One region of the Marinithermus hydrothermalis DSM 14884 genome, then DNA from elsewhere that is predicted to be linked to it. Evidence: riboswitches for the same ligand, from Rfam matches in the RefSeq annotation. Region 1 holds a riboswitch; the other holds the start of a gene.
What was found. Region 1 has a riboswitch for thiamine pyrophosphate ahead of MARKY_RS01145 (thiamine ABC transporter substrate-binding protein). Riboswitches for the same ligand answer to the same signal wherever they lie in the genome.

Region 1 (11,286 bases):
GCGCGGGGTCGCGCTGGGCCCAGCGGCGCACCAGGTCGTCGTGGTTCCCTAGCGTGAACCGGAAGGGGGCCTCCCACACCCGCTCGAGGACCGCGCGGTTCATGGGGCCCCGGTGGATCAGGTCCCCGTTCACCACCACGAGGTCCGGCCGGACGGCCTCGAGGTCCTCGAGGACCGCCTCGAGGGCGGGCAGGTTCCCGTGAATGTCGGCGAGGACCGCGAGGCGCACGACTCACTCCGTCCGGTAGTCCAGGGGGCGCAGGTAGAACTCGTGGATCGCGGTGGTGCTCACCAAGGCCACCGTGGGCAGGGCGCGTTTCCAGTGCGTGCGGTTCACGCGTTGCTTTACGAGCGCGATCTCCTCGGGGGTGTACCCCAGCCGGCGGATGTACGCGTCCGGGTACCCTTTGAGGTAGTGCTCGAGGATCACGTCCGCCCGGCGGTACTGCACCCCCAGGTCGGCCTCGTCCGTCTGGCCGGGGATGAGGTCCGCGGTGGGGGGTTTCTCCACCACCACCTCCGGCACCCCGAGGTACCGCGCGAGCGCCCAGACCTGGGTCTTGTACAGGTCGCCCAGGGGGTTGACGGGCGGGGTGTCGTCCGCGTTCCAGGTGAAGTACCCGAACAACCGCTCGGTCTTGTTCCCGGTGCCGAGGGGCAGGGCGTGGTACGCCATGGACTTGTCGAACAGGACGATCATGCGGCAACGGGCCATCACGTTCCCCTTGCGGTGCGGGGTCAGGTCCGGGGTCTGGGCCGCGTACCCCTCCACCATCGGGGTGATGTCCACCACCTCGAGGGCCACCCCGAAGGTCTGGGCGACGAGCCGGGCGTGCTCGAGGGACTCGGGGCGCGAGTCACGGTGGGGCAGGGCGAGGGCGTGCACGTTCTCGGGGCCGAGGGCGCGCACGGCGAGGGCCAGGGTGGTGGCGGAGTCCACGCCGCCCGAGACGGCGACCACGGCCTTGGTGTACCCGCGCCAGGCGAGTTCCTCGCGGATGAACCGCGTGAGGTAGTCCGCCACGAGCGGGTAGTTCAGCTCGAGGACCTCGCCTTGGGGGGGCTTGCGGATGATCTTCATAGCGCCTCCACGATCCGCTTCAACTCGGGGAAGACCAGGGGCAGGCCCGACTTGAGGTCGGCGAGGAGGGGGTTGTCGTAGCGCACGGGGGGGATGCGCTCGAGGTCGATCTCGGTGAGGAGCAGCGCCTCCTCGAACAGGGGGGCTTCGGCGAGCAGGCCGCCCTCGGGGCCCGCGACGACGCTGCCGCCGGAGAGCATCTTGCCGCCCTCCGCGCCGACGAGGGAGGCGAGCACCACGTACAGGCCGTGCTCCGCGGCGACGGCCGCAGCGAGCGCCTTCCAGCGCGCGACGTTCGCGGGTTCCTTCCCGGTGAACCCCCGCGCGGGGCTCGCGGAGGGCACGTAGATCACCTCCGCTCCGTCGAGGGCAGCGATCGTGGCGGTGATCGAGTGCCAAAAATCCTCGCAGATCAGGACCGCGGCGCGGCCGAACCGGGTGTCGAAGGCCCGCACGTCGTGCCCACGGGCGAGGAAGCGCTCCTCGTCGAAAACCCCGTAGGTGGGCAGGAAGACCTTGCGGTGCACGTGCAGGATCCCCCGCCCGCCGAGCTCGAGGTAAGCCGCGCTGTTGTAGTACTCCCCCCCGTCCCGCTCGTAGAACCCGATCACCAGGTCGAGGGGGTCCTTCCAGACCTCGGCGTGCAGCTCGGCGAGGGCTTCGTGGAGCTCCTCCTGGGTCAGGGCGAGCTCGCGCACCCCGCCTTGCAGGAAGTACCCGGTGGGGTAGGCTTCGGGCAGCACCACCACCTCGGGCCGCTCGGGCTTCAGGGCCAACAGGGCCTCCTTGAGGTGGGCCAGGTTTTGCTTAATGTGGCCTTTCTCCGGCCGGAGTTGCAGTACGGCGTGGCGTATCATCCGGTCTTAGTCTACGCGCTCGGGCGGGCTGGGCGGGGTGGGGGCGAGCACCCGAACCAGCCAGTCCGTGACGAAGGCCGCCACCCGCTCGTCCTCGAGGTCCAGCAAAAGGTCATGCCCGCTTTCGGGGAAGCGCACGTGCTCCTTGTGCGTGCTGCCGAGCAGGGCGTGGTAGCGCCGCACCGCCCGAGCGGGTACGACACGGTCGTGCCCGGCCTCCACCACGAGCGCCGCGCACCAGACCTCTGCCAGGCGGGCGGGCGTGGCCCGGGCGAGCTCGAGGAGCTCGACGAAGGCGCGGGTGGGGAAGTACGGGTAGTTAGGGTTGCGGCGCTTACGTTCGGGGTCCCGGATCGAGTCCGGGCCGGGGAAGCGCGGGATGAGCGGGGCGAGGTAGGGCGCGAGGGGCGCGAGGGGGTTCGCGAAACCCAGCGCGGGCGCGAGGGCCACGAGGGCCCGGGCCTCGCCCTCTGCCGCGATCCAGGCTGCGAGCAACCCCCCCATGCTCAGCCCCACGACCGCGCGGGGTTCGGGCAGCGTCGCGTACGCCGCCCGGGCGTCCTCGAGCCAGTCCTCCCAGCGCACTCCCGCGAGGTCCTCGGGGCGCGTGCCGTGTCCTCTTAGGGCGGGCTGGGCGACGGTGAACCCCGCGGCGCGAAGCCGCTCGGGTAGGGGGCCCATGGTGCGCTCGGGGTGCGAGGTGAAGCCGTGCAGTACGAGTACGCCGGGCATACGCTCATTATGCCGTAGGGGTTGGGGAAGCCGGAGGCGCGTGTTTAGAATAAAAGGAAAGTATGCCAGGGGTATAGCTCGCGGGAGGGAGCGTGTTCAAGGGTAACGTATCGGATTTCCCACTGGGAACGCTGGTGCAGACGCTGTGCGCGGCGGGGCGGAGCGGGGTGCTGGTGGTCCGGCCCCCATGGTTCGAGGGGCGCGTCCGCCTCGCCGGCGGCCGAGTGGTGCACGCGGTTGTCGAGGCGCGGGAAGGCATGCCGGCCCTGGCCCTGCTGGCCGGCTTGAAGCGCGCGCCCTTCGAGTTCCTCGTCCAGGAGGAGCCCGACGGGAGGACGACGATCGAGACCACGACCGAGCTCCTGCTGACTCACCTGCTCGAGGCCACCGCCCGCTGGGAGGCGCTCAAGCACATCCCCGAGGACTGGGGGGAGGTGCTCCGGCTCCGGGACGGGAACGGTCAGCAGCAGCTCCGACCGGAGGACGTCCAGGTGCTGAGCCTCGCCGAGGGCCAGAGCGTGTGGCGGGTGCTCGTGCACGGCGAGGTCCCGCCCCTCGAGGTCGCGGTCTCCCTCGACCGGCTGATCGCCTCGGGGGTGCTGCGGTCCGTGCCGCCCCTGGCTTTCGAGGCGCAGCGGCTGGTCGCGTTGCCGTTGTACGGACCGGAGCGGGGGGTGGCGTACGTGGATGAGGCCCTGTACAACGAGTGGGCCCGCGCCCTCAAGCGGGGGTTCGGGGTACGGGTGCGCACCCCGAAGGGCGTGGAGGCCACCTTCGCCCTCAAGGCGCGCGCTGGAATCCCGCAGCGTATCATGCTGAATGACAAGGACCTCCGTCAGCTCCGGCTCGGGCGGGGGGTGGAGCTCGAGGTATGGCCTGAGGTGTTGTAGCGCGACGTATTCGCACGCGGGAGGTATGCATGACCTTTATGGACCTGGTGGGGTTAATCACCCGGTGGGTGTTCGGTAGGGAAGCCTTAGCGGTCTTCCTCTTGGTCGGCCTGTACATGAGCTGGCGCACGGGGTTCGTGCAGTTCACCCGTTTCGGGGTGGTGCTGCGCGAGACATTGGGCGCCGTGCGCGAGCGCGCCCTCGGCTTCGGGGGGGAGATCACCCCCTTCCAAGCCACGATGGTCGCGATGGGCGCGACGGTCGGGGTGGGGAACATTCTCGGGGTGACCGTCGCGATCCTCGCGGGTGGGCCCGGCGCGATCCTCTGGATGTGGGTCGCAGCCCTCGTGGGGATGGCCACCAAGTTCGCCGAAGCCACCCTCGCGGTGCACTTCCGCCAGCAGTTCGCGGACGGTTCCGTCTCCGGCGGGCCGTTCTACTACATCGCGCGGGGTCTGGGCCTGCCCTGGCTGGGCGGGATCGTCGCGATCTTCGTGGCGCTGGCGGCGTTCGGCGCGGGAAACCTCGCCCAGACCAGCGCGGTGGCGGGCAGCCTCGAGCAGGCCTTCAGCGTGCCCACCGCGATCACCAGCCTCTCGGTCGCCTTGATCGTCGCGGTCGTGCTGGGCGGGGGCATTAAGCGCGTGGCGCGGTTCGCGCAGGCCGCGATCCCCCTCATGATCCTGCTCTACGTGGTCTTGGCCCTCGGGGTGATCGTGCTGAACGCGGACGCCCTCCCCCAGGTCCTCGCGCAGATCTTCCAGAGCGCGCTGGGCGTTGAGGCCGCCGCCGGGGGGATCGGCGGGTACGCGCTGATACAGGTGGTGCAGGCCGGCGTGGGGCGCGGGATCTTCTCAAACGAGGCCGGGCTGGGTTCGGCCGCGATCGCGCACGCGCAGGCCCAGGTGGACCACCCGGTACGCCAGGGGTTCTGGGGCGTGGTCGAGGTCTTTCTGGACACGATCGTGATCAACACCCTGACCGCCCTCGCCATCCTCTCCGCGGGGGTGTGGCGGGAAGGCTCGGGCGCCTCCGCCGTCGCGGTCGCGACCTTCTCGACCTTCCCGGCCGGCGACGTCCTGTTTGCCCTGGCGGTAGCCTTGTTCGCCTTCACCACGATCGTGTCCTGGGGGTTTTATGGGGAGGAGGCCGCCTCCTTCCTCTTCGGGGACGGGATCCGGTGGCCGTACCGCCTGACCTTCATCACCCTCGCCTTCGTGGGCGGCCTCGGGGGTTTCGAGGCCTTCCTCGCGGTTTCGGACATGCTGATCGGCCTGATGGCCATCCCTAACCTGATCGCGCTGATCGCACTGGGCGGCCTCGTGGCGCGACTCGTGCGCGGCTTCTTCCAGGGCGAGCCGTGGACGCCCCCACGGGATGCGTGAAGCCCGCCTACAATAGTAGGCATGGTTGGGTTGCACATCGGTCTGGGATACACGGTTTTGCTCATCGGTCTGCTGGTCGGGGCGTACCTCCTCACGCAGCGGGAGACGCCCCGCTGGGCTCGAGGCCTCGCGGGCCTGTACGACCTGCTGATCCTTTTGGGGGTCCTCGCGTACTTCGCGCTGCCGCCCGTGGCGCGCCCGCCCCTCACGCACCCCTTCGTTGCGGTGCTCGCCGCGATCGGGGTGCACCTGGGGACGCGCCGGGACGCCCGCACCGCCGGGGTGAGCTACCTCGCGGCCACCCTCCTCATCTTCTTGTTCCGGCCCGCATGAACCGGGTGGTGGTCGGCATCAGCGGCGCCTCCGGCGTCCCGTACGCCGCGGACCTGCTCGAGACCCTCCGGCGGATCGAGGGGGTGGAGACGCACCTCGTCCTCACCCAAGGGGCCAAGCGCGTGATCGCCGAGGAGCTAGGAGCCAGCCCGAAGCAGCTCACCGCCCTCGCGGACGTGGTGCACGACGACCGCGACGTCGGCGCGCCGATCGCTTCGGGCTCCTTCCCCACGCGGGGCATGGTGGTGATTCCCTGCAGCGCCACCACGCTCGCTAAGGTCGCGCACGGCCTCGCGGACAACCTCCTGACCCGCGCGGCCTACGTGCACCTCAAGGAACGCCGCCCCCTCATCCTCGTGCCGCGCGAGGCGCCCCTCCCCCTCCCGAGCCTGCGCGCCATGGTCCAGGCCGCCGAGGCCGGCGCGGTGATCCTGCCCGCGAGCCCCGGCTTTTACCACAAGCCCCAGACGATCCCGGACCTCCTGGGCTTCATCACGCAGCGGGTCCTGGACCTCTTGGGCCTCGAGTACCCGAGGAGCCCCCGGTGGAAAGAGGCGTGATCGCGCACTCGGTCTCGGTGCTGCTCCCCGCGGCGGGTCAGGGCACCCGGCTCGGCCGGGGGCCCAAGGCCCTCGTCCGGGTGGGCGGGAAAACCCTGCTGGACTGGGCCCTCGAGGCCTTCGCCTGGGCGGACGAGGTGCTCGTCGCGCTGCCGCCCGGCCTCGAGCCTCCCGCCAGGGGCGCGAAGGTGCGGTTCCTCCCGGGGGGGCGCACGCGCCAGGAGAGCGTGTACACCCTCCTCACGGCCGCGGAGGGCGGGTACGTGCTGGTGCACGACGTGGCCCGGCCCTTCGTGGTACGGGCGGTGGTGGACCGCGTGCTCGCCGCCGCGCGGCGCGAGGGAGCCGCCGCGCCCGCGGTGCGCGTGCCCGACACCCTGATCGAGGACGAGCGCGGGCATTACGGGCCGGCGCGCGACCGCGAACGCCACCGGCTCGTGCAGACCCCCCAAGGGTTCTTCCGCGCGGTGCTCCTCGAGGCGCACGAGTGGGCCCGCGCCAAGGGCGTCCAGGCCACGGACGACGCGCAGCTCGTGCTGGGCCTCGGGTACCCCGTGGCCCTCGTGGAGGGGGACCGGCGCATGTTCAAGATCACCTACCCCGAGGACCTGCTCCTCGCGGAAGGACTCGCGGCGGTATGGAGACCCTAGCCCACGCCAAGGTCAACCTGGGGCTCAGCGTCCTTGGCCGCCGGCCGGACGGGTACCACGAGCTGCACACCCTCTTCGCCACGGTCAGCGTCGCGGACCGGGTCGCCCTCGAGCCCCGCCCCGACGGCATCCGCCTCGAGGTGCGCGGCCGGTCCCTCCCCACGGGCTCTGCGAACCTCGCCTACCGCGCGGCCCAGGCCTACCTCGAGGCCGCCGGGCACCCGGGCGGCGTGCGGATCGTGCTGGAAAAACACCTCCCGATCGCGGCGGGGCTTGGGGGCGGCTCGGCGGACGCCGCGGCGGTGCTCCGGGGCCTTGCGGCGCTGTACCCGGCGGGGGTGGCCCTCGAGCCAATCGCGCGCGCGCTCGGCGCGGACGTGCCCTTCCTCCTCCGGGGCGGGCTCGCCGAGGGGCGCGGGGTGGGGGAGCGGCTTGTGTGGCTCGAGCCCTTGGAGGCGCACCTCGTCCTCGTGAACCCCGGGGTGCCGGTGGCCGCGGCGGAGGCGTACCGTCACCTGCGGCCGGAGGAGTGGGGGGAGGCCCTACCGGTCGCGGCGGTGCGGGCGGCGCTTCTGGCTGGGGAGGCGCCCCCGTACTTCAACAGCCTCGAGGCCCCCGTCTTCCGGCGCTACCCGGAGGTGGCCCGCTTGAAGGCCGCGCTTGTACGGCGGGGCTTGCGGGGCGTGTTGATGAGCGGCTCGGGCTCGACGGTCTTCGGATTGGCCCGGGACGCGGAGGAGGCCCGGTGGTTCGCGGCGCGGCTCGAGGCGGACTTCCCAGGGTTCTGGGTGCGCGCGGCGCGGCTTGTGGTGCCCAGCCCGTAACGGAGCCGCGCGCTCTTTTCGCTGTAGGGGGCGTGGCGTATACTCGTAGCGTCACCGGGGGTGCTCCCCTAGGGGGGCTGAGAAGGCCGACCGGCCTAACCCTTGGAACCTGAACCGGGTAATGCCGGCGTAGGGAAGGTGACGGCGCCTTCCCCTTCCGGTGACGGAAAGGGGGTATTATGCTGCGAACCCTACTGCTCGCACTCACGCTCTTCCTGGGTACGGCCTTTGCGACCGAACTCACCGTACTCACCCACTCGAGCTTCAGCCTGGACGAGGCCCTGATCCAGCAGTTCCAGGAGGAAACCGGGATTCAGGTGCGCTTCATCGAGGGCGGCGACGCGGGCGAGACCCTCAACAAAGCGATCCTCTCCAAGGGCGCCCCGATCGCCGACGTGATCTACGGGTTCGACAACACCTTCCTCTCCCGCGCCTTGGAGGCGGGCATCCTCGAGCCGTACGTCTCCCCGGAGATCCGGAACCTCAAGAGCGAGTTCCTCCTCGACCCCACCTTCCACGCCATCCCTACTGATTTCGGGTACGTGGCGCTGAACTACGATAAGGCCGCGTTCGACGCGCTGCCCTTACCCCAGCGCTTCGAGGACCTGACCCGCCCCGAGTACGCCTCTCGGCTCGTGGTGGAGAATCCCGCGACCTCCAGCCCGGGCCTCGCGTTCCTGATCGCGACCGTCGCCGCGTTCGGGGAGGACGGGTACCTGGATTTCTGGGCCGGCCTCCGCGACGGCGGCGTCAAGGTAGCCCAAGGCTGGAGCGAGGCGTACTTCAGCGCCTTCACCCCCTACGGCGGGGACCGCCCCCTCGTGGTGAGCTACACCACGAGCCCCGCGGCCGAGGTTTACTTCTCCGAAGGCCGGTACACCACGCCCCCCACCGGGAACCTGCTCCTCCCCAAGAGCAGCTTCCTGCAGGTGGAGTTCATCGGGATCCTCAAAGGCACCAAGAACCGCGAGGCCGCGGAGCGCTTCATCGACTGGTTCCTCTCCAAACCCGTGCAGGAGAACATCCCCACCGAGATGTTCGTCTACCCGGTGCGGCGCGACGCCGAGCTCCCCGAGTTCTTCCGCTGGGCAGACGTGCCCCTCGAGCCCGCGCGGGTGGACCCCGAGGTCATCGCGCAAAACCGCGAGCGCTGGATCCGCGAGTGGACCCAGGTGGTGCTTCGCGGCGCGAGCCCGGACGAGGTCGAGGCCGCCCGACGGTAGCGTGACGCGATGCCCCGCTGGACCCCGCACCTTCTGGCCCTCCCCGTCGCGCTGTTCCTACTCTTTGCGCTGGGGTGGCCCCTGGTGCGGGTCCTGCATCTAGGCACGGGCTACGGCCTGCAAACCGCCCTCCAGGACCCCTACTACTGGGGGCGGCTCGTCTGGAGCCTCGAGTACGGGCTTGGCTCGAGCCTCCTGGTCCTGCTGCTCGCCGTGCCGCTCGCGTACGCCTTCCGCTACGCCTTTCCCGGCCGGGACCTCCTCCTGGCCTTCGCGACCGTGCCGTTCGTGCTGCCCACGATCGTGGTGGCCATGGGGTTCCTGGCCCTGGTCGGGCCCCGGGGCGTGCTCGGGGTGGACCTTTCCGGCACCCCCTGGGCGTTGTACTGGGGCGCGGTGTTCTACAACCTGGGCCTGGTCCTGCGCATGCTCGTGGGGGTCCTCGCGCGGGTGGGGGAGGGGCTGGAGGCGGCCGCGCGGGTCCTGGGCGCGGGGGCCGTGCGGGCCTTCCTCCGGGCGAGCCTGCCCCTCCTCGCGGGGGCGATGCTCGCGGGGGGCGGCCTGACCTTCGTGTACACCTTCGCGAGCTTCGGGCTGCCCCTCCTCCTGGGCGGGCCCCGGTACGCCACCCTCGAGGTGGAGATCTACACCCTTCTCGCCTACCAGCTGGCCTTCTCCGAGGCTGCGGCGTTGATCCTGCTTCAGCTCGCGGTCACGGCCCTGGTGAGCCTGGGGTACCTGTGGGCCCAGGAGCGGCTCGCGGTGGATTTCCGCGCGGTGCGGGCCGCGCGACCCTTGAGTGGCTGGAAGCGCTGGGGCGTGGCAAGTGTGGTCTGGGTGTTCTTCCTCGCGCTGTACGCCCCGATGCTCGCCCTCCTCGCGAAGAGTTTCGTGGAGCCGGAGGGGCTAGGGTTCGGGAACTACCTGCGTCTGCTCGAGCCGAAGGCCGGCCTGTTCGTGCCGTCGCTCGGCCTCGCCCTCGGAAACACCCTGCGCTGGGCGGCCCTCGCGCTGCTTGTGGTGCTGCCCGTGGGGTTCCTCTACGCTTACGCGGTGTGGAAAGGCGCCCGCTGGCTGGACCTGGTGGGGTTCGTGCCCCTACTCGTGAGCCCCGTCAGCCTAGGGGTGGGGTACCTCCTCGCGTACCCGGAGCTGCGCGGCTCGGTCGCGCTGCTCGTGACGGCCTACGCCCTCCTCGCCTACCCTCTCCTCGCGCGCGCCCTACTGCCCGCGATGCGCGGGATTCCTCCCGGCCTGCTCGAGGCGGCCGCCACGCTCGGCGCGCGGCCCTGGCGGCGTTTCCTTAGGGTCGAGCTACCCCTGCTTCGGCCCGCGCTGGCCTCCGGCACGGCCCTCGCGCTCGCCGCGGTGGTGGGGGAGTTCGGCGCGACCCTCGTGCTCACGCGGCCCGAATGGGCCACGATGGTCGTCGCGATCTACGAACGGCTCGGCAAGCCCGGCGCGGCTAACTTCGGGGAGGCCCTTGCCCTTGCGGTGCTGCTCGCTCTGCTCTCCGCGGGGCTCTTCCTCCTCGTGGACCGCGGCCGGGGCCGGGTGGGGTGAAGCCGTGCTGACGCTGGAAGGGATCGAGAAACGCTACGACGACGGGTTCATGGTTCGGGTGGACCTCGAGGTGCGCCGTGGCGAGACCCTGGCGCTCCTCGGCCCCTCGGGGAGCGGCAAGACCACCGTGCTGCGCCTCATCGCGGGGCTGGAACGCCCCGACGCGGGCCGGGTCCTCCTCGCCAGCCGGGAGGTCACGCGCCTTCCCCCGGAACGCCGCGGCCTCGGGTTCGTCTTCCAGGACTACGCCCTCTTCCCGCACCTCTCGGTCCGGGACAACCTGGCCTTCGGCCTGGTGGAGCGCCGCTGGCCCCGGGAGCGCATCCAAGCACGGGTCGCGGCCCTGCTCGAGCTCGTCCACCTCGAGCCCCACGCCCACAAGCGCCCCCAACAGCTTTCCGGCGGGGAGCAGCAACGCGTGGCCCTCGCCCGCGCCCTCGCGCCCGAGCCCGAGGTGCTTTTGCTGGACGAACCCCTGGGCGCGCTGGACCAGCGGTTGCGGGAAGGGTTGCTCCTCGAGCTGCGCCGCCTCCTGCGCCACAGCCAGGTCACCGCGGTGGTGGTGACCCACGACCAGACCGAAGCCTTCGCGCTCGCGGACCGCGTCGCGGTGATGCGCGCGGGTCGCGTGGTGCAGCAGGGCACTCCGGAAGCGCTTTATAATCGACCCAAGGACACCTGGACGGCCCGGTTTCTGGGGCACAAGAACGTCCTCGAGCCCCGCGAGGCTCGCGCGGTGGGGCTCGAGCCGCGCCCGCACGTCCTGCTTCCGGGCGGGGTGGTGCTGGGGCGGGGCGACCGAAGGATGCGCGTGACCGAACGCCTGTTCCTGGGTGGACGGGTCGGGCTTTGGCTCGAGGACCGCGCGGTGCGCCTGTACTGGGAGGGCACGAACCCCGGCGTGCACGAAGGGGCGGAGGTGCGGGTGCAGGTGGTGCGCGAGCGGGCGGTGGAGGTGGCTCCGTGAGCTGGACCTGGGTGCTCCTCGGGGGGGAGCTCGAGGTGAACGCGCGCCTGAAGCGCGAAGCTCAGGCGGCCGAGCGCGTCATTGCGGCCGACGCCGGCATCCGGCACGCGGAAGCTTTGGGCGTGACGGTGGATTTGTGGGTGGGGGATTTCGACTCCGCTCCCCCCGCCCTCATGGCGCGGTACGCGCGCGTCCCCCGCGAGGCCTTCCCCCCGGATAAG
Region 2 (11,286 bases), 750 kb from region 1:
TGCCCCTCTCGGCTTTCGGGTACGCGGCGCGGGCCGCGGGGCTGCCCCTCCTGCCCCTGGAGCACCCGGAGGCCGTCCACCCGATGCTTCCAGACCCGGAGGCTGCCGCCCTGCGGTTCGCCGCGCTGAGCGAACGCTACGACCTGGTGATCCTCGAGCACTGGGCGCTGGACCTAGCGGGGCACCGGGACCCCGCTGCTATTCGGGGACACCTCGAGCGGTTGGATCGGTTCCTCGAGGCGTTTCGGCGGGCGCGGCCCAAGAGCAGTCTGGTGCTGATCTCCGATCACGGCAACGCGGAGGAGCCTTGGCATACCGCGCACACCACGAACCCGGTGCCTTTTCTGGTGCTCGGCCCGTTGGCGGCGGCGACGCCGGAATTGGGGGATATCGTGGCTTGGGGGCGCTGGGTGCAGCGGGTGGTGCTCGAGGAAAGGACGTAATGGACGTAATGCAAGACGTAATGCAAGACGTAATGCAAATGGTTCCTATTCTCAAATCCAATAATTCCGAGCGGTTTACTTGACATTATTCCCACGATCCCCTAGACTGCTTTCTGGGTGACTGACCGCTGGGTCCGCCCAAAACTCATCGGAGGTTGCGTCCTTATGAAAAGGGTTCTGGTACACTCCCTAAGCGCTCTGCTCGCCCTCTCCGCTCTCGGCACTGCGGCCGCCCAAGAGCTCGTGATCTACTCGGGGCGTAGTAAAAGCCTGGTCGAGCCGATCATTCAGCAGTTCGAGCGGGAAACCGGCATCAACGTCAGAGTCAAGTACGGCAAAACCGCCGAACTCGCCGTCCTTCTCCTCGAGGAAGGCATCCGCAGCCCCGCGGACCTGTTCTGGGCGCAGGACGCGGGCGCCCTCGGCGCGGTGGCCAAGGCCGACCTGTTCGTGAAGCTCCCCGAGTCCGTGGTGGCGCGTGTCCCCGAACAGTTCCGGAACGAGAACGGCCTCTGGGTCGCCATCACCGGCCGGGCCCGCACCCTCGCCTACTCCCCCGAGCGCGTCAAGCCCGAAGAGCTCCCCAAGAGCATCTTCGACCTGACCGACCCCAAGTGGGCCGGACGCGTGGGGTGGGCACCCACCAACGCCTCCTTCCAGGCCTTCGTCACCGCGATGCGCGTCCTCTACGGGGAGGAGACCACCAAGCAGTGGCTCCTCGATATGAAGGCGAACGGCACCAAAGCCTACCCCAAGAACACCCCGATCATCGAAGCCATCGCCGCGGGCGAGATCGACCTCGGCCTGCCCAACCACTACTACCTGCTGCGCTTCAAGAAGGCCGACTCCAAGTTCCCCGTCGCGCAAACCTTCTTCCAGCCGGGTGACGCGGGCAACCTGGTGAACGTCGCCGGCGTGGGCATCCTCAAGTCCGCCAAGCACCCCAAAGAAGCCCTCGCCTTCGTGAAGTACCTCCTCTCCGAAAAAGGCCAGCAGTACTTCGTCAGCGACGTCTTCGAGTACCCGGTCACGGACGAGGTCATCCCCAACCCCAACCTGCCGGTGGCCTTCGAAGAACTCCTCGAGCTCACGCCCCAGATCGACCTGGACGACCTCGACGACCTCAAGGGCACGCTCGAGCTGTTGCGGGAGGTGGGGCTCCTCTAACCCCCAAAGGAGGACAATATCCTTCTCCATCGAGCACGAAGGGCTCCTTGGTACTTCCTCGCCCCGGCCGTGGCGGCCGGGGTGGGGGTGTTGTTGCTGCTCGGGTACTTGCTGCTCCGGGCCTTAGGCGTGGAGGCCGAGGAGCTCGCCAAGCTCGTCCTGCGCCCCCGCAACCTCCGCCTCCTTCAAAACACCCTCCTCCTCGCCGCGGGCGTCCTCGCCTTGGACGTCCTCCTCGCCCTCCCGCTCGCCTGGCTCACCACCCGCAGCGACCTGCGCTTCAAGCGGGCGTTCACCCTCCTCGGCGTGCTGCCCCTAGCCATCCCGGGGTACGTCATGGCCTACGCCCTCCTCGCCCTGGGCGGGCCCTACGGCGCGGCGGCGCAGCTTTTCGGCGTGACCCTCCCGCGCCTGAACGGGTACGCCGGCGCCCTCATCGCCCTCACCATCTACACCTTCCCCTACATGTTCCTGAACCTGAGGGCCGCCCTTCTCGGCTTAGACCCCACCCTCGAGGAGGCCGCCCGATCCCTCGGGTACCGGCCCCACCAGGTCTTCCTCCGCGTCGTCCTGCCCCAGCTCCGCCCCGCGTTCTACGCCGGGGGCCTTCTGGTGGGGTTGCACGTCCTCGGAGATTTCGGCGTGGTCAGCCTGATGCGCTTCGAGACCTTCAGTTACGCCATCTACCTGCAGTACTCCGCCGCCTACGACCGGGAGTACGCCGCGTGGCTTGCCCTCATGCTCCTGACCCTGACCGGCGGACTGCTCTACCTCGAGGCGCGCCTCCTGCATAGGGTGCGCCTCGACCGCATCGGTACCGGCGTGAAGAAACGCGCCGCCCCCACCCCGCTGGGTGCGTGGCGCCCCCTGGCCTACGGTTTTGCCCTGGGGTTGCCGCTCCTGGCCGTCGGGGCTCCGGTCCTCGCGATTGGGTACTGGATGACCCGAACCTCCAACCCCGGCGTGCTGACCGACCTGGGCGAGGCCCTCACCAACTCCATTTTGGCCTCCGCGCCGGCCGCTTTCCTTGCCCCCATGCTGGTCCTGCCCATCGCGTACCTGAGCGTGCGCTACCCTTCGCGCCTCTCACGCTTCCTGGAGCGCGTGGCCTACATCGGGTACGCCACACCTCCCCTCGCCTTCGCCCTCGCGCTCATCTTCTTCTCGCTGAACCTCGTCCCGTTCCTATACCAGACGCTCGCCCTGCTCGTCTACGCCTACACCCTGCACTTCCTGGCGGAGGCCATCGGCCCGGTGCGCAGCGCCCTCTACCAAGCCTCCCCTCGCGTCGAGGAGGCCGCGTACAGCCTAGGGTACACCCCCTTCTGGGCGTTCTGGAAGGTCACCTTCCCCGTGCTGCGCGGCGGGCTTTTGGCCAGCACCGCGTTCGTCTTCCTCTCCGCGATGAAGGAGCTCCCGCTCACCTTCCTGCTCGCGCCGATCGGGTTCGAGACGCTCGCGACGAACGTCTGGGGCTACACCACGGAGGCCATGTTCGCTGAGGCCGCGCCGTACGCGCTCGTGATCCTCCTGGCCTCCGCCGGTTTCGTGGGGCTCCTGCTCGCGCAGGAACGGAGGTCCGCATAACACCCTTGCTGCAAGTCACGAACCTCACCAAACGCTTCGGGCCGGGGCTGCCCCCCGTGGTGGAGGGGCTCGAGTTCACCGTCGCGCCCGGCGAGATCCTTGCCCTCCTGGGTCCCTCCGGGTGCGGGAAGACCACGACCCTGCGCCTCATCGCGGGGTTCGAGCGCGCCGACTCCGGCGAGGTGCGCCTCCAAGGCCACCTCCTCACCGGCCCCCACACCCACGTGCCCCCCGAGCGCCGCGGCATCGGGTTCGTCTTCCAGGACTACGCCCTCTTCCCGCACCTTTCGGTGCTCGGCAACGTGATGTTCGGCCTCGCGCACCTCCCCCCGCGCGAACGCAAAGCCCGCGCGTTGGAGGTGCTTGACCTCGTGGGGGTCACGCTCTTTAAGGACCGCATGCCCCACGAGCTCTCCGGCGGACAGCAGCAGCGGGTGGCGCTCGCGCGTACCCTGGCCCCCGCGCCGCGGCTCATCCTCCTGGACGAGCCCTTCTCCAACCTGGACGTGGCCCTCCGCAGCACGACCCGCGAGGAGGTCCGGGCCATCCTGAAGGCCTCCGGCACCAGCGCGGTGCTCGTCACGCACGATCAGGAGGAGGCCCTTTCTTTCGCGGATCGCCTCGCGGTGATGCGCTCGGGCCGCATCGAGCAGATCGGCACCCCCGAGGAGGTCTACCACCGGCCGCGCACCCCGTTCGTCGCGCAGTTCCTCGGGCGCACCAACCTGATCCCCGCCCAGGCCGAGGGGCGCTACGCCGTAAGCCCCCTGGGTCGGCTCGAGCTCGACCGCGCCTGCCGCGGCCAGGTGCTCCTCTCCCTGCGCCCCGAGCACCTCGAGCTCGTGCCCGCCAACGGGGAGGTGAGCGGCGAGGTGATCGCGCGGGAGTTCAAGGGGCACGACCTCACCTACCGGGTGCGCCTTGGGGATGCGGTCTACCTCGTGCAGACCGATTACACGAAACGCTTCGAGCTCGGCGCGCGGGTGCGCCTCGTGCCGCGCGAGGCGGCGGTGGTGGTGGGTTCGGGCGGGCCCCTGGACCCCGAGCCCTGCCCCTTTTAAGCCGTCCAGTTTCCGGCCAGAAGGAGTTCGGCCTCCTCCTTGTGTCGGGTCTCGTCGCTGACGAAGTCCTGGAGGTCGTTCGAGAGCCCGTAATCCCCGAGGGCCTCGGCTTGCTTGATGCGTTCGACGTAGCGCTGGATCGTCTCCTCCTCGGCCTGCAGCACGTTCTCGACCATCTCCCGTGCGCTGTTGGCCTGGGGCACGTCGGGCACGCTCACCCGCGGGTCGCCCCCCAGCGCGACGATCTTGCGCGCCAGGTACTTGGCGTGCTTCAGCTCGTCCGCGATCTCCTCCTCGAAGAACTCCGCCAGGTGGTTGCGGTGGATGCCCTTCACCCCCGCCGCGTACGTGAGGTACATGGTGACGGCCTGGCACTCGTGCACCAGGTCCGTCCGCAAGCCTTCAATGAGCGCCGACTTCTGCTGTCCGGTCTTGACCGCCATCGCCACACCCCCCACCAGGCCGCGCTGTTGATGCGGCCTGAACCTCAGGCTAGGGTCTGTTTTTCCCCAGCGCCACGCTCCGTGTCACGATTCCCCGAAACCAGAGAAACCCGAGCAATCTACTTGACATTCGCGCACGGCGCGGATACACTCGTACCGGAACGCTATCGCCCGTACCGTCGCTGAGCTATGATGCCGCACGAATCCACCCCTCCCCCCACGGAACTCGACCGGGCCCTGGCCGAGGCCGAGCGCCTCATTGCCCGCATCCAGCAACACCCGCGCTGGCGCACCCCCGCCCCCACCCTCGAGGCCCGGCAAAACCGGTTTTACGCCAAGCTCCGCGCCACGCACGCCGTCGCCGAAAGCCGCGCGCGCCTCGCGCGCCTCGCGGAAGGGTTCGAACTCGGCGCTTGCAGCGCGGAAGAAGCCGTTCGCGCCAGCTACGTCATCCTCTCCCACCTCGCGCGTCTTTGGCTCGAGCTCGAACAGCCCACCCCCAAAACCACCGAAGCGGAACGGCCCTAGCCCGCCAGCGGCGCGTTAGAGTAGGACCGATGCGGCGCATCAAGCTCACGCTGGAGTATGACGGCACCCGCTTCGCCGGTTTCCAACGCCAAGCCAAAGGCGAGCGCACCGTTCAAGCCGAACTGGAAAGCGCCCTCGCACAGATCCCCGGGGCCGTTCCCAAGGTGGTCGCAGCCGGCCGTACCGACGCGGGGGTACACGCCCTGGGCATGGTGGTGCACTACGACACCGAGGACCGCATCCCCCCCGAGAAGATCCCTTACGCCCTGAACCGCCTTCTCCCCCCCGACGTGCGCGCCCTGGCCGCGGAAGCCGCCCCTCCCGGCTTCCACGCCCGCTACAGCTGCCACTGGCGGCGCTACCGCTACCGCATCCTGAACCGGCAGATGCCCAGCGCCCTGGCGCGCGAGCGCACCTGGTGGGTGCCCAAGCCGCTCGACGCGAACGCCATGCAGCAAGGCCTCGCGCACTTTCTCGGCGAGCACGACTTCAAGGCCTTCGCCACCCAGGAGCGGCGGGGGACCGTGCGCACCCTCTACCGCGCGCGGCTCGAGCGGTGCGGTGAGGAGATCGTGATCGACCTGGTCGGGAACGGGTTCCTCCGGGGCCAGGTGCGGGCCATGGTGGGCACGCTCGTAGAAGTAGGGCTGGGCAAGCGCGACCCGGACGTGATAGCGTGGCTTCTAGCCCACGGGGAACGCAAGGACGCGGGCCCCAGCGCCCCACCCCAAGGGTTGTACTTCGTCGCCGCGGGGTACGCGCCGTGGAACGGATCGTGATCGTTTCGAACGGGCACGGGGAAGACGCGATCGGCACCGCGATCGGACGGGCGCTGACCGCCCTCGGGTGGGAGGTCGTGGCGCTGCCCCTGGTGGGGCAGGGCCGGGCCTACGCGCAGGCCGGGTTTCCCGTACTGGGCCCCCGGCGCGAGATGCCCTCCGGCGGGTTCGTGCACCTCAACCTCCGGGTGTTCCTCAAGGACCTCAAGGCCGGCTGGTTCGCGATGAGCCGGGCGCAGTACCGCGCGCTCCACGAGGCCGCCCGCACGGCCAGCGCCACCCTGATCGTGGGGGACCTGATCGTGGGGGACGTGTACGCCCTGTGGGTCGGCACCCGCTTCGGCAAACCGCCCTTTTACCACGTCCAGCCGCTGGTCTCGGTCTACTACCAGGAGGGGCTAAAGCCCTGGCAGGAGCTGCACCGCGTCAGCGTGAACGGCTTCATCTGGCCCGAACGCAAATTGATGCGCCGCGCGCGGCGCGTCTACCCCCGGGACGCCGCCACCGAAACCCACCTGCACCGCCTCGGCATCCATCACGCGCGCTACCTGGGAAACCCCATGATGGACGCGGTGGAAGGCCGCGCCCCGGTGGACGCGCCCGAGCCGTACCTCCTCCTCCTACCCGGCTCGCGGAAGGACGCGTACTTCTCGCTGCCCTTGATGCTCGAGGCCGCCCTCCACCTCCCCCTAACCCCCGTGATCGCCTGGGCCGGTCTCCCGCTCTCCGGCCTCGCCCTCCCCGATTGGCGCGTCCGCCCCACCCCCAACCCCTGCGGGGTGACGCACGTCCTCACGCACACGAGCGGGAGAAAAGCCTACCTCACCCAAGGCGCGTTCCGCACGCTGCTCGAGCTGCAAAGCCGCCTGGCCTTCGCCACCGCGGGCACCGCAGCAGAGCAGGCCGCGGGGTACGGGATTCCCCTCATCGCCTTCCCCACCCCAGGCCCGCAGTACACCCCAGGTTTCGCGCGGGCCCAGCAGCGGCTGCTCGGGGAGGCGCTCACCCTCGTCCCGCCCGACCCCAAGGCCCTCGCTGAGGCGGCCCGGGCCCTTCTCGAGCACCCCGACCGCTACCGCCGAGCCCAGGCCGCCGGGCGCGAGCGCATGGGCCCCCCCGGCGGCGCGCAGCGCATCGCGGAGGACCTCAGCACCACGGTGGGCTAGGCCTAGCGTCCCCGCACCTCCACGAACACCCGCCACGCGAACCCCGGCTCGAGGAGCAGATCCACCCCCGCGCCCACCTGCGCACCGTCCGCCCCCCAGCGTCCCGCGACCCCCACCGTCCCCACGCGCCCCGGCCACCAGCGCCCGTGCGCCTCGAGGTGCACTCCCCGCGCCAGTCGCGCCTCTGCCTGGCCCCACACCCCCGCCTCGAGCCTCCACTCCAGCCGGTACTCAACCCCCGACCAGCGCCCTCGGAGCCCGAACCCCGGCAGGACCTCCCCCTGCCGTACGCCCGCCACGCCGTACACGCCCCACCCCCGCCCGCGGCGCTCCGCGAAGGCCAGCCCGCCCGCCGGGTGCGCGTACCCCCCCACGCGCCACGCACCCGTCCGCCACTCCGCCCCGAAGAGGGCGTGGGGAGCGCTCTCGAGGAGGAGGGCTTGGAGCGTCACGTCGTGCCGGGGGTAGTAGCGCAGCGCCGCGCCCCAGACCGCGGGGCGCGCGGAGAAGCGCGGCTCGGGGATAAACGGGGCCTTGCCTAGCTCCAGCCGGGCCTCGCCTAAGGGGAGGTTCACGAACCCTTCCTCCAGCCACGCCTCCAGCCCGAAGCGCACCCGGGCCACCGCGCGGTACGCCCCTTGGATGCCGCCGTGGACCCAGGTGTCCTCGAGGGCCACGCTGAGGCTCGGCACGCCCGGGGAGGCCGCGGTTTGGTCCCAGCGAAACACGACCTCCGCCTCGGGGCGAGCCCAGGCCAGCGAAAGGAGTACCCCTAAGGCGCACGCAAGCCGGCGCATCCCCCCTACTCTACCCGCCCCTTCCGGCCGGTCCACCGCTTCACGCGCGTAAGCCACGTACCCAAGGGCGAAGAGCGCGGCCCAATCCCCTAAGCGCTCCCGAGGAGAAGGCCCCCGGCCACACGGACTTGACCCCGAGCGCCAAGAGGGGGTAGCGTAAACCCTGACAGGCTAGGGGTGCTCCAATCGAGGGGCTGAGACCTGGGTGTTTCCCAGGAACCCTTGGAACCTGATCCGGGTAATACCGGCGGAGGGAAGCCATGCGCAAACGTTCATCACCCCTTTCACAACTCGTTCATTCATGGGAGCCCCGCCTCCCAGACCTTCCGCCGGTCTGGGAGGTGAGAACTTGTTGGGACGGCTGTACCTGGTAGCCACCCCCAGGCCGCACTGGGACGCCGCAGAGTTCACCGCGCGCGTCGAAGCCGCCCTGGCCGGCGGGGTGGAGGTCCTCCAGCTCCGGGTCAAGGACGCCGAAGCCCAAGCCTACCTCGGCCTCGCCCGGCGCATCCGCCCCCTCGCCCGGCGGTACGGGGTCCCCTTCTTCCTCAACGACCGGCCGGACCTCGCCGCCCTCGCCGAAGCCGACGGGGTGCATCTCGGTCAAGGGGACCTCACGCCCCACGAGGCCCGGCGCTTCTTCAGCGGGCGGATCGGGCGCAGCACCCACCGCCCTGAAGAGGCCCGAAACGCCCTCGAGGAAGGCGTGGACTACCTCTCCATCGGCCCCGTCTGGCCAACCCCCACCAAACCCGGCCGTCCGGCCGCGGGCCTCGAGTACGTCCGCTGGGCGGCCCGTCACCTGCCGGCCGATGCGGTCTGGTACGCGATCGGCGGGATCACCCTCGAGAACCTCCCTGAGGTCCTCGAGGCCGGCGCGCGGCGGGTCGCGGTGGTGCGCGCGATCCTGGACGCCCCGGACCCCGAGCGGGCCGCGGCGCGGTTTCGGGAGGTGCTGGATGGTGCGCGTGAACGGTAAGCCCGTGCCCGCCGCGGGCCAGACCCTAACGGAACTCCTCGAGGCGTTCGGCCTCGACCCTGAACAGGTCGCGGTCCTCGTGAACGGCGAGGTCTACCCGCGCGGGGAACTCCCCGACACCCCCCTCGCGGACGGGGACGAGGTCGAGATCGTCACGCTCATGCAAGGAGGATGACCCGTATGCCCGACCCCCTCGTCATCGCCGGCAAGCCCTTTAACAGCCGCTTGATGCTCGGCACCGGCAAGTTCAAGGACTTCGGCGTGATGCGCGAGGCCCTCGAGGCCAGCGGCGCCGAGATCGTGACCGTCGCGATCCGCCGCGTAGAACTCGGCGCGCCGGGGCACGTGGGGCTGCTGGAGGCCCTGGACCTCTCGCGCTACCACCTCCTCCCCAACACCGCGGGAGCCCGGACCGCCGAGGAAGCCGTGCGCATCGCCAAGCTCGCCCGCGCCCTCACCGGCACAAACTGGGTGAAGCTCGAGGTGATCCCGGACCCCACGTACCTCCTGCCGGACCCCCTCGAGACCTACCGCGCGGCCCAGGAGCTCCTGGAAGCGGGGTTCACCGTACTGCCCTACATCGGTCCCGACCCCGTCCTCGCCCAAAAACTCGCGGCCCTCGGTACCGCCACGGTCATGCCGCTCGGCGCGCCCATCGGTTCGGGCTGGGGGCTCAAGGGCCGGGCCTTCATCGAGATCCTCACCAAGGAACGCCCGGCCCCCGTCGTCGTGGACGCCGGGTTGGGCCTGCCCTCCCACGCCGCCGAGGCCATGGAGCTCGGCGCGGACGCGGTCCTCGTGAACACCGCGATCGCCGAAGCCAAAGACCCCGTGGCCATGGCCGCCGCGTTCCGCCAGGCCGTCGAGGCCGGGCGGGCCGCCTACCTCGCGGGCCCCATGCCCCCCCGTGCCACCGCGAGCCCCTCCTCCCCCACCGCGGGGATCCCCCTCCCCCAACCGGAGGCCCCCACGTGAGGACCGAGGTCGCCGTCGTCGGCGGAGGCGCGATCGGCAGCCTCGTGGCCTACGCCCTCCAACGGGCGGGCCTGATGGTCACCCTCCTCGAGCCCGACAAGCCCGGCGCGGCCTGGCGCGCCTCGGCGGGCATGCTCGCCCCGCACGCCGAGGGGCTCTCCGGGGAGCTGCTCGCCTGGGCGGAGGAAAGCCTCGAGCGCTACCCCGCGCTGGTGCGCGCCCTGGAGGAGACGAGCGGGGTGCGGGTGCCCCTGGTTCTGGAGGGCACCTGGGTCGTGGCCCGCTCGGACGCCGAGGCCGAGGCCCTCGCCCCCCTCGAACCCCTGCCCGCCCCCCTCGACCGGGTGCGGGGGGCGCGGGGCGGACGGCAGTACCCCGGCGGGCAGGTGGACCCCCAGGCGCTCGTGCACGCGGCCCGCACCGCCCTCGAGCGCCTGGGCGGCCGGATCCTCCCCGCCGAAGCCCGAGGGTACGACGCCGCCGTGGACGGGGTGCGCGTCTATCTGGAGCGGGAGGTGCTACGCGCCGAGCAGCTCGTCCTCGCCGCGGGCGCCTGGTCGGCCCGGTTCGGCCTGCCCGTCCGGCCCTTAAGGGGCGAGGCCCTCCTCCTCGCGGGCCGCGCCCCCAACACCCCGGCCTTCGTGGGGGAAGGGTACCTCCTGCCCCGCGCGCTCGGCGTGTACGTCGGGGCCACGAGCCGCGAAGGCTGGGGCCGGAGCGCGAACCTCTGGGGCCTCCGCTGGCTCGCGGACTACGCGCACGAGACCTTTCCCTGGCTGGAGACCGCCCCCTTACGAGAGGTGTACGCGGGACACCGGCCGGCCGCCGAACGCCCCTGGGTCGGCCCCGTCGAGCCCCGCGTCTGGGCCGCGGTCGGGCACGGGCGCAACGGGGTGCTCCTCGCCCCGGCCACGGCCCGCATCCTCACCCAACGCATCCTAGGCCCAAAACCCCACCCCATCCCTTAAGGAGCAGACCATGACCCAACTGGAAGCCGCGAAACAAGGTCGCATCACAGAGCAGATGGCGTACGTCGCCGAACAGGAGGGCCTCGAGCCCGAAACGGTCCGGGAGCTCGTCGCCGCGGGGCGCGTCGTGATCCCCGCGAACCCCAACCACACCACCCTCACCCGCTTCACCGCGATCGGTGAGGGGATGCGCGTCAAGGTCAACGCCAACCTCGGCACCTCCTACGACTACGTGAACCCTGAGGAGGAGGTGGAGAAAGCCCGCGTCGCGATCGAGGCTGGCGCGGACACGGTGATGGACCTCTCCACCGGCGGGGACCTCGCCGCGATCCGCGCGCGCATCCTCGAGGTCGCCACGGTCCCGCTCGGCACCGTGCCCATCTACGAGGCGGA

Region 2: another riboswitch for thiamine pyrophosphate. It lies ahead of thiE (thiamine phosphate synthase); the one in region 1 lies ahead of MARKY_RS01145 (thiamine ABC transporter substrate-binding protein).

The regions. Positions count from the first base shown of each region.
Region 1 covers NC_015387.1:210,416-221,701, forward strand. Annotated here, with positions in the region: gene MARKY_RS01095 (metallophosphoesterase family protein) at 1-229, opposite strand, end outside; gene MARKY_RS01100 (NAD+ synthase) at 233-1,081, opposite strand; gene MARKY_RS01105 (nitrilase-related carbon-nitrogen hydrolase) at 1,078-1,938, opposite strand; gene MARKY_RS01110 (alpha/beta hydrolase) at 1,945-2,670, opposite strand; gene MARKY_RS01115 (DUF4388 domain-containing protein) at 2,763-3,560, shown strand; gene MARKY_RS01120 (alanine/glycine:cation symporter family protein) at 3,590-4,945, shown strand; gene MARKY_RS01125 (hypothetical protein) at 4,967-5,278, shown strand; gene MARKY_RS01130 (UbiX family flavin prenyltransferase) at 5,275-5,838, shown strand; gene ispD (2-C-methyl-D-erythritol 4-phosphate cytidylyltransferase) at 5,823-6,488, shown strand; gene MARKY_RS01140 (4-(cytidine 5'-diphospho)-2-C-methyl-D-erythritol kinase) at 6,476-7,312, shown strand; TPP riboswitch at 7,359-7,466, shown strand; gene MARKY_RS01145 (thiamine ABC transporter substrate-binding protein) at 7,492-8,535, shown strand; gene MARKY_RS01150 (ABC transporter permease) at 8,545-10,098, shown strand; gene MARKY_RS01155 (ABC transporter ATP-binding protein) at 10,148-11,065, shown strand; gene MARKY_RS01160 (thiamine diphosphokinase) at 11,062-11,286, shown strand, end outside.
Region 2 covers NC_015387.1:1,730,464-1,741,749, forward strand. Annotated here, with positions in the region: gene MARKY_RS12220 (alkaline phosphatase family protein) at 1-443, shown strand, start outside; gene MARKY_RS08715 (iron ABC transporter substrate-binding protein) at 609-1,610, shown strand; gene MARKY_RS08720 (ABC transporter permease) at 1,680-3,197, shown strand; gene MARKY_RS08725 (ABC transporter ATP-binding protein) at 3,203-4,258, shown strand; gene MARKY_RS08730 (ferritin-like domain-containing protein) at 4,255-4,701, opposite strand; gene MARKY_RS08735 (hypothetical protein) at 4,891-5,229, shown strand; gene truA (tRNA pseudouridine(38-40) synthase TruA) at 5,259-6,008, shown strand; gene MARKY_RS08745 (lipid-A-disaccharide synthase-related protein) at 5,993-7,174, shown strand; gene MARKY_RS08750 (hypothetical protein) at 7,177-7,971, opposite strand; TPP riboswitch at 8,135-8,244, shown strand; gene thiE (thiamine phosphate synthase) at 8,321-8,950, shown strand; gene thiS (sulfur carrier protein ThiS) at 8,931-9,125, shown strand; gene MARKY_RS08765 (thiazole synthase) at 9,131-9,925, shown strand; gene MARKY_RS08770 (NAD(P)/FAD-dependent oxidoreductase) at 9,922-10,893, shown strand; gene thiC (phosphomethylpyrimidine synthase ThiC) at 10,904-11,286, shown strand, end outside.